Regions from separate parts of the Staphylococcus debuckii genome, predicted to be linked through region 2. Evidence: riboswitches for the same ligand, from Rfam matches in the RefSeq annotation. Region 2 holds a riboswitch; each other region holds the start of a gene.
What was found. Region 2 has a riboswitch for S-adenosylmethionine ahead of metK (methionine adenosyltransferase). Riboswitches for the same ligand answer to the same signal wherever they lie in the genome.
Positions count from the first base shown of each region.

Region 1: linked by a shared signal. The riboswitch ahead of CNQ82_RS06855 (O-acetylhomoserine aminocarboxypropyltransferase/cysteine synthase family protein) and the one ahead of metK (methionine adenosyltransferase) in region 2 are both predicted to bind S-adenosylmethionine.
Region 3: linked by a shared signal. The riboswitch ahead of CNQ82_RS02550 (methionine ABC transporter ATP-binding protein) and the one ahead of metK (methionine adenosyltransferase) in region 2 are both predicted to bind S-adenosylmethionine.

Region 1 covers NZ_CP033460.1:1,466,122-1,469,323, forward strand. Annotated here, with positions in the region: gene mprF (bifunctional lysylphosphatidylglycerol flippase/synthetase MprF) at 1-1,535, shown strand, start outside; SAM riboswitch class I at 1,710-1,807, shown strand; gene CNQ82_RS06855 (O-acetylhomoserine aminocarboxypropyltransferase/cysteine synthase family protein) at 1,869-3,149, shown strand; gene CNQ82_RS06860 (homoserine O-acetyltransferase/O-succinyltransferase family protein) at 3,151-3,202, shown strand, end outside.
Region 2 covers NZ_CP033460.1:1,854,544-1,857,745, reverse strand. Annotated here, with positions in the region: gene pckA (phosphoenolpyruvate carboxykinase (ATP)) at 43-1,635, opposite strand; SAM riboswitch class I at 1,798-1,913, shown strand; gene metK (methionine adenosyltransferase) at 2,022-3,202, shown strand, end outside.
Region 3 covers NZ_CP033460.1:572,905-576,106, forward strand. Annotated here, with positions in the region: gene CNQ82_RS02545 (YSIRK-type signal peptide-containing protein) at 1-911, shown strand, start outside; SAM riboswitch class I at 1,157-1,270, shown strand; gene CNQ82_RS02550 (methionine ABC transporter ATP-binding protein) at 1,387-2,403, shown strand; gene CNQ82_RS02555 (methionine ABC transporter permease) at 2,405-3,064, shown strand; gene gmpC (dipeptide ABC transporter glycylmethionine-binding lipoprotein) at 3,089-3,202, shown strand, end outside.

The DNA of each region.
Region 1 (3,202 bases), 390 kb from region 2:
CTAAGATTCCTTCGTTATCTTTAGGAATTTTAGTCGCTTTTACTAGCTTGATGTTCTTATTAAACAATGTATCGATTATTTATGATGGATTATACGATCCTAATCACATGTTTTATTATATTATTGTGACGATTCATACGAGTGCTTGTTTGATTTTAATGTTGAATGTACGAGGAATTTTTAAACAAAGCAGACGTGCCATTTTATTTGCTTTATTTGCGATTATTATCATTTTTGCGATTACCTTGTATATGAATACATCGGTATTGCTGATGTTTTGGCTAGTAGTTCTATTCGCATTGTTGGTTTATTCATTCAACAAAACAACGATTTTGAAACGACCACTTCGACTGCGTCATATTGTCGCTATGTTTTTTGTCAGTGCAGGTATGCTGATTTTAAATCATTATATTATTAAATTAGTGTTGAATGCGTTAGATGCATACAAGATGGAATTAGATAATTCGCTCCTACGTTATTATTTATGGTTGACGACACTCGTCATTTTCATCCTTGTGGCATTTATTGTCTGGTTATTTGAACAAGCATATTCTAAAGAGCGCCCGAAACCGGATTTCGAACGTTGTACAGAGATTATCCAGCAATACGGCGGCAACTATTTAAGCCACCTTATCTATAGTGGCGATAAAGAAGTATTTATGGATGAATCTGAAGAAGCATTTGTGATGTACCGCTACAAATCCAATGCTTTAGTTGTACTTGGAGATCCTATCGGTAACCCGGCACGTTTCCACCATTTATTAGAGACAATTTATGATTATGCAGTGAAGATGGGCTATGAAGTGATTTTCTATCAAGCGAGCGATCGTTATATGCCGTTGTATCATGATTTCGGTAATCAGTTCTTTAAATTAGGGGAAGAAGCGGTAATTGATTTAACGACCTTTACGACTTCAGGTAAGAAACGCAGAGGCTTCAGAGCAACATTGAATAAAATTGCTGATCAAGAGATCCAATTTGAAATTATAGAACCACCATTTTCACCGGAATTGATGAAACAATTGAAACAGGTCAGTGATGCATGGCTGGATGGAAAAAATGAAATGCATTTTTCAGTCGGCCAATTTACAGACAACTATGTCTCTAAAGCCCCGGTCGGTATCTTAAAAGAAAAAGACGGTAGAATTATTGCGTTCAGTACTTTAATGCCGACGCATTATAATGATTCATTCTCTGTAGACCTTATCCGTTGGCTCCCTGATGTTGATTTACCATTGATGGATGGTTTATACCTTCATATGTTGTTATGGGGCCAAGAACATGATTATAAAGCGTTCAACATGGGAATGGCGACATTATCTAATGTTGGACAGACGGAGTTCTCTTACTTGAATGAACGTATCGCAGGACGCATATTCGAAAACTTCAACAATTTATATCGCTTCCGCGGATTGAGACAATATAAAGAAAAGTTTAAACCTCACTGGGAACCAAGATACTTAGTATATTCTAGACATAGTTCCTTATGGCAGAATATGTTGAAAGTACTGCGTGTTATTCGTTCTAAACAATAGCATATGGAAAAGGAAACCTGATTGTCTGAAAGCTAGGCAATCGGGTTTTTATTTTTAAAGAGAGTACTGGGACAGTGTTTTTCAGCAAGCAAAGTCTAAATTAATTTCTGAAAAATGAGAATAGTCTGTTGACAAGGAGAAAGAATAGTTTTATACTCTGATTAAATTATATAAAACTTATCCAGAATGGTGGAGGGACTGGCCCGACGATACCAGGCAACCTATTTAAGTTAGGTGCTAATTCCAGCAGGTGAAGACCTGAAAGATAAGAAGTTTTGAGTCTATCTTTTCAGGTAGGCTTATTTTTTATGTTAAATAAGGGGGAAATAGAACATGACAAACGATTTTAAATTTGAAACATTGCAATTACACGCAGGACAGGAGGTAGATCCTACTTCGAATTCGAGAGCAGTACCCATTTATCAAACGACATCTTTCACATTCGATGATACACAACATGCGGCAGATTTATTCGGTTTAAACGCATTAGGCAATATTTATTCTCGCTTGACGAATCCGACCGTGGCTGTCTTTGAAACACGTGTTGCGGAATTGGAAGGCGGTGTTGCAGGGGTAGCAGTGGGTTCTGGTATGGCGGCTATTACGTATGCTGTACAAACAGTAGCTGAAGCAGGAGATCACATTGTAGCAAGCTCTACTTTATATGGTGGTACTTATACTTTATTCAGTCATACTTTGCCTAAGTATGGTATTGATGTTTCTATTGTCGACAGCAAGAACTTTGATGAAGTTAAAAATGCTATTAAAGATAATACTAAAGCGATTTATATTGAAACAATCGGCAATCCTGAAGGTAATGTAGAAGATGTAGAGAAATTAGCAGAAATTGCGCATGAAGCGGGAATTCCATTAATCGTGGATAACACTTTTGCTTCTCCATATTTATTCAGACCATTAGAACATGGCGCGAATATCGTGGTACATTCGGCGACTAAATTTATTGGCGGACATGGGACTTCTATGGGAGGCGTCGTAGTAGATGGCGGCAACTTCGATTGGAAACAAAATGACAAGTTCCCTGGTTTGACTGAACCTGATGCATCTTATCATGATTTAGTATTTGCGGATGCCTTTGGAGAAGCTGCTTTAGCGTTCAAAATCAGAACGACGTTATTACGTGACACAGGTGCTTGTCTGTCTCCTTTAAATGCTTTCTTACTCCTTCAAGGATTAGAAACATTATCTTTAAGAATGGAACGTCATGTTGAGAATGCTGAAAAGGTTGCTAAGTTCTTAGATAATCACGACAAAGTAGAATGGGTGAAATATGCGGGTCTTCCTTCTAGTGAGTACTATGATTTGAAAGAAAAATATCTTCCTAAAGGTGCATGTTCTATTTTCACTTTCGGTGTTAAAGGCGGTTATGAGGCAGGCATTAAATTTATCGAGTCGTTAGAATTATTCTCATTGCTTGCGAATGTAGGCGATGCTAAATCATTAGTGATTCATCCGGCTTCTACGACACATGCTCAATTAACTCCAGAAGAACAATTGACTGCGGGTATTACTCCTGAAACGATTCGTATTTCTGTAGGTCTTGAACATATTGATGATATCATTAATGACTTGGAAAAAGGATTAGACGCGATTTAACATGTTATTTACGAATAAAATTCCTATACTGCCTATACTACAAGAGGAGCACA
Region 2 (3,202 bases):
AGGAGCTAAGACAAAACTGTCTCAGCTCCTTTATAACTAATATTAAGCTTTAAATCCGCCTTTTTCAGGGATTTCTTGACTATCTTCACCGAATTTTTTGAAGTTTTCTACAAAGCGAGAGATTAAATCTTGTGCTTGTTCGCGGTAAGCATCTTGATTACTCCATGCATTGATTGGTTGTAAGATAGATTTCGGTACGTCTTCAATGTCTTTAGGCACATTCAAACCGAATACTTCATCTTGTTCGAATTCTGCATTTTTCAATTCGCCTTTAATAGCTGCATCAACCATGCGACGAGTATATTTTAAGCTGATACGACGACCTACGCCGTATTTTCCGCCAGTCCAGCCTGTATTTACTAAATATACTTCAACATCATGTTTATCAATCAATTGTCCAAGTAATTCAGCATATTTCTTAGGATTTAATGGCAAGAATGGTGCACCGAAGCATGTAGAGAATGATGGTACAGGCTCAGTGATACCACGTTCAGTACCTGCTAATTTAGAAGTGAATCCACTTAAGAAATGATACAACGCTTGTTCTTTTGTTAATTTAGAAATTGGAGGCAATACGCCGAATGCATCAGCTGTTAAGAATACGATTGTATTCGGATGCGCTGCTTTAGATGGTTTAGCAATATTATCAATATAGTCGATAGGGTATGCTGCACGTGTGTTTTCAGTATATTTATTGTCATCGAAATCAACGTTTCCATCTTCTTCGACTACAACATTTTCTAAGATTGTACCATAACGGATTGCATCATAAATTTGAGGTTCTTTTGCTTTTGAAAGATTGATGGCTTTCGCATAGCAGCCGCCTTCAATGTTGAAAATACCATTTTTATTCCAGCCGTGTTCATCATCACCGATTAATTTACGATCTGGAGCTGCTGATAAAGTTGTTTTACCTGTTCCAGATAATCCGAAGAATAATGCAACGTCGCCTTTTTCACCCACGTTAGCGGAGCAGTGCATACTCATGATATCTTGTTGAGGTAATAAATAGTTCATTACTGAGAAGATACCTTTCTTCATTTCTCCAGCATATTCTGTTCCACCGATAAGGATAATACGGTGTTTGAAAGAAATGATAACGAAAGTTTCAGAAGCTGTGCCATCTTCTTCAGGGTTTGCTTTGAAGTGAGGCGCAGAAACAATTGTAAAGTTCGCTTTAATTTTTTCTGCTTCATCCTTAGAAGAAGGGCGGATAAACATGTTATGTGCGAATAAATTGTGCCAAGCCATTTCGTTGACTACTGTTAAACGTAATTGAGTATCTTGGTCACTTCCTGCGTAACCATTGAAGACGTATAATTCGTCTTTTTGGTCTAAGTAATCTAGAACTTTATCATACAATCTAAGGAATTTTTCTTCTTCGATAGGTTGGTTTACTGAGCCCCAGTCAATTGCATCTCTGTAAGAAGGTTCGTTTACAATAAATTTATCTTTAGGAGAACGACCTGTATATTGGCCTGTCAATTGATTGATTGCTCCTAGTTCTGTGAGTTCGCCTTCATTATTGTCTAAAATCTTGTTGTAAAGTTGCGTTTTTGTAAGTTGAAATAATGATGATGGTTTTTCAATCAAATGATTCAACTTTTTTAAATTTGTTTGTGCATCTACTGCCATTTTTAAAAACCCCTCCAGCGCGTAAGTATTAATGTAATTGTAAGCCTTTACATTTTTATAGTATAACATACTATATCCATTATTCCACATCGGATTTATGAAAAAACAATTCGTGTAATTGACAATTTTATTTTGTTTGGGTAGTATTATTTGTAACGGATTCTCTTATCCTGAGTGGCGGAGGGACATGGACCCAACGAAGCCCAGCAACCTCTCCTTATTGGAGAAAGGTGCCAAACCGTTTGCAAATGTCAGATAAGACGTTTGAACGATAAGAGCGAAAGGACGTCAAAGGGCTTTCTCTCTATGTATATATAGTGGAAGCCCTTTTTAATTTGAGCTCATAGATAGAGAGTTTTCGTAATTAAAATCAAAAGGAGTCAGTTATGTCGAATAATAGAAGATTATTTACGTCAGAATCTGTTACAGAAGGACATCCTGATAAAATAGCAGACCAAATTTCAGATGCTATTTTGGATGAATTATTAAAGAAAGATCCAGATGCGCGGGTGGCATGTGAGACAGTAGTCACTACGGGAATGGCTATGATTGTCGGGGAAATCTCTACTTCCACTTATGTTGATTTTCCAAAAGTAGTAAGAGATACAGTTGAAGAAATTGGTTATACAAGAGCAAAATACGGCTATGACAACCAAACAATGGCTGTGATGTCAGCAATTGATGAACAATCTCCTGATATTGCGCAAGCAGTAGACCGCGCTTTAGAATATAGAAATGAAATCAGCGAAGAAGAAATTGAAGCTACAGGTGCAGGGGACCAAGGTTTAATGTTCGGTTACGCTACAAACGAAACTGATACGTATATGCCGACACCTATTTTCTTTTCACACCAACTTGCGAAACGTTTGTCAGATGTGCGTAAAGATGGCACGTTAAAATACTTGCGTCCTGATGGAAAAGTGCAAGTTACAGTAGAATACGATGAAAATGATAAACCAATCAGAATTGATACTATTGTTATTTCAACACAACATGCTGAAGAAATCACATTAGATCAAATCCAAGAGGATATCCGCAAACATGTTATCGACCCGATTGTACCTTCATCATTATTAGATGATGAAACTAAGTTCTTCATTAATCCAACAGGCCGCTTTGTTATCGGCGGACCACAAGGTGATGCAGGCTTGACTGGTCGTAAAATTATTGTTGATACTTATGGTGGTTTTGCACGTCACGGCGGCGGTTGTTTCAGCGGTAAAGATCCAACAAAAGTAGACCGTTCAGCAGCTTATGCAGCACGCTATGTGGCTAAAAATATTGTAGCAGCAGGATTAGCTGATAAATGTGAAGTCCAACTTGCTTATGCTATCGGTGTAGCGGAACCTGTTTCAATTTCTATAGATACATTTGGAACTGGAAAAGTTTCTGAAGGCAAACTAGTAGAAGCGGTCCGTGATAATTTTGATTTACGTCCAGCAGGTATCATTAAAATGTTGGATTTAAAACGTCCGATATACAAACAAACGGCGGCTTATGGCCATTTCGGCCGTACAGACATCGCATTGCCTTGGGAACGTGTAGACAAAGTGGATGTATTGAAAGA
Region 3 (3,202 bases), 1.3 Mb from region 2:
TGACATTCAGCGATGGCAGAGAAATCACTATTCCAAAAGGCAAAGACGGCGTATCTGTTACTGTTAAAGATTCACATCAAGATAAAGATGGTAATACTGTCGTAGAATTTAGCGATGGCAATACAATTACAGTCATGAAAGGTAAAGACGGACGTGACGGTATTAATGGTAGAGACGGTAGAGATGGTAGAGACGGACGCGATGGACGTGATGGCAGAGATGCTCAACCAACAGCACCTGTTTATATCGTGAATAATTACATTGATCAATATAATACAAACATTATTGTATTTAGCGATGGTCAACGTATCGAAATTCCATGCGATGAAAATGGTAATGCAGTTGTGATTATTGGATATAACCACGATGTGAAAGGTAACGTAGTATTGCAATGTGCAAATAAAACTAAAATTATCGTACCTTGTCATAAACCTGAAACACCAAAAGTTACGATTCCAATGATTCCATTAGTGCCAGCAACACCTGTTGTACCGAATCAACCAGTGACACCGACACCAAGTGGACCAAATCATCCAGGTAAATCACCGAACGATGGTGGACAAACTAACACGCCGCTTGTACCAAATCAAAATACAACACCAAGTAATTCTCGACCAACTCCACCAGTAACAGGCACTCACACACCTGTTGTAAACCATGACGGTGGTCATAAAGTTGGAAACCCAGAACCAAATCATCAACCAGAAGTAAAAACAACTACGAAAGTTTCAACACCAAATAAAGTAGCTACTCAACCAAGCAAAGCGAAACCAGAACAAAATCAACCAAAAGCAAAAGTATTACCAAATACAGGCGCTAACGATACAGCACCAATGCTTTATGGTACTATCTTTGCTGGCTTAGGAACTGCAATGATGTTCGGCATGAAACGTCGTAAAAATCAAAAATAAATAAAGTTTTCTTCAAATTAAGAGCCAGGCCACCGTGCCTGGTTCTTTTTTAATTTTGAAAAGAGAAAAAGAAAACGAGTAAATGAACTGATTTTGAATAGCTTTACTATTGAGTTGAAAAGTTGCAAACGCTTACTAGCTCTAGTGTTTAGAATTAAGTTGAAATTAACAATTTTCTAAAAATTAATGTTGACTTTTTCACTCAGTAATGTAATATATGAAATATAAATGAACTGAATACATAACTCTTATCCAGAGAGGTGGAGGGACAGGCCCTATGAAACCTCGGCAGCAGGATCGAAATCGTAACTATTCGATTACTGTGCCAATTCCTACAGCAAATGCTGTAAAGATGAGACGAGCCAAATTATTCCGAGGACTTGTTTCATTGTCCCCGGAATTTTTATTTTTCAAAATAAAAGTCAAAATAGAGGCAAAATTCATTCATTTCAAACTATCAGAGGGGGACTAACCTATGATTGAGTTCAAGGATGTGAGTAAAACATTCCATAAGCGCTCAACAGAAATTCAAGCTTTAAAGGATGTCAGCTTTACTGTTGAACGACAAGAAATCTATGGTGTTATTGGCTACAGCGGTGCAGGTAAGAGTACTTTAATCCGTTTGGTAAATAAGCTTGAGAATGTAACATCTGGTGAAGTCGTTGTCGATGGACATCAAATAAATCAATACAGCAAGAAAGAATTGCGTAAAGTTAAGAAGAATATTGGTATGATATTCCAGCATTTCAACTTGCTGAATTCTAAAACGGTATTTAATAATGTGGCAATGCCGCTGATTTTGGAAGGCAAGAGTAAAAAATACATAAAAGAGAAAGTAGATGAAATGTTAGAGTTCGTCGGACTTGGAGATAAAGGCTCACAATATCCGAATGAACTTTCTGGTGGTCAAAAACAAAGAGTAGCCATCGCCAGAGCACTTGTCACAGATCCTCAAATTTTATTGTGTGATGAAGCTACAAGTGCACTCGATCCAGCTACTACGGACTCTATCTTGCGACTCTTAAAGCGAGTGAATGAAACATTTGAAGTAACGATTTTATTGATTACTCACGAGATGAGTGTCATTCAAAAGATTTGCGATAAAGTTGCCGTTATGGAACAAGGGCGCGTCATTGAAAAAGGCACTGTCTTAGATGTCTTCAGTCACCCGAAAACCGAAACGGCGAAGAACTTCGTTTCTACAGTTATCAGCACAGACATCAGTGAGAAGATGATTCATCAATTACCGACAGATGCCAATTATCAAGATGTGAAAGTTTATATGGAAGGTGCTCAATTAGGCTTATCTGTGATCCAAACATTGATTAAAGACTTTAATTTAGGAGTGAACGTCATTTATGCTTCGATGTCGGATATTCAAGATACTTCAGTCGGTTATTTGACATTACGTATTAAAGGCACTGACGAAGAGAAACAACGCGCATATGATTACTTGAAACAACATCACATCGAATATGAGGAGGTTGGATAATATGCTTGGTTCATCTTTAGACTCGTCGCAATTATGGGAAGCACTCTATCAAACGTTATTGATGGTTTCAATTTCACTAGTGATTGGTGCATTAATTGGGATTCCTTTAGGCATCTTACTAGTAGTGACGAAGAAAAATGGTATTTGGGAAAATGTAGCAATCTATCATATCTTAAATCCGATTATTAACATTTTTCGTTCGATTCCATTCATTATTTTGTTAATTGCGATTGTACCGTTTACTAAATTAATCGTAGGGACATCCATCGGTACAGCAGCGGCGATTGTACCTTTAACGGTATACGTAGCACCTTACATTGCGCGTCTCGTTGAAAATTCATTATTGGAAGTAGACGCAGGGGTTATCGAAGCAGCGAATGCAATGGGCGCCTCACCGTTCCAAATTATTCGCTACTTCTTAATGCCAGAAGCTTTAGGATCATTAATCTTAGCGATTACTACTGCAATCATCGGTTTGATTGGTTCAACAGCTATGGCCGGTGCAGTAGGTGGCGGCGGTATTGGTGACTTGGCCTTAGCTTATGGTTACCAACGTTTTGATACTATCGTCATTGTTATTACAGTAGTTATTTTAGTCATTATGGTTCAGCTGATTCAATCTCTCGGGAATGTTTTGGCTAAGAAGATTCGCAGAAATTAATCACACAAAGGGGTTTTTTAGGATATGAAAAAGTTATTAGTATTATTAATGGCATTAGTCGTAGTACTTGCGGCTTGCGGCGGCAATAAGAAAGATGATAAGACCGTCACAGTAGGGGTCGCATCAGATGATACAAAG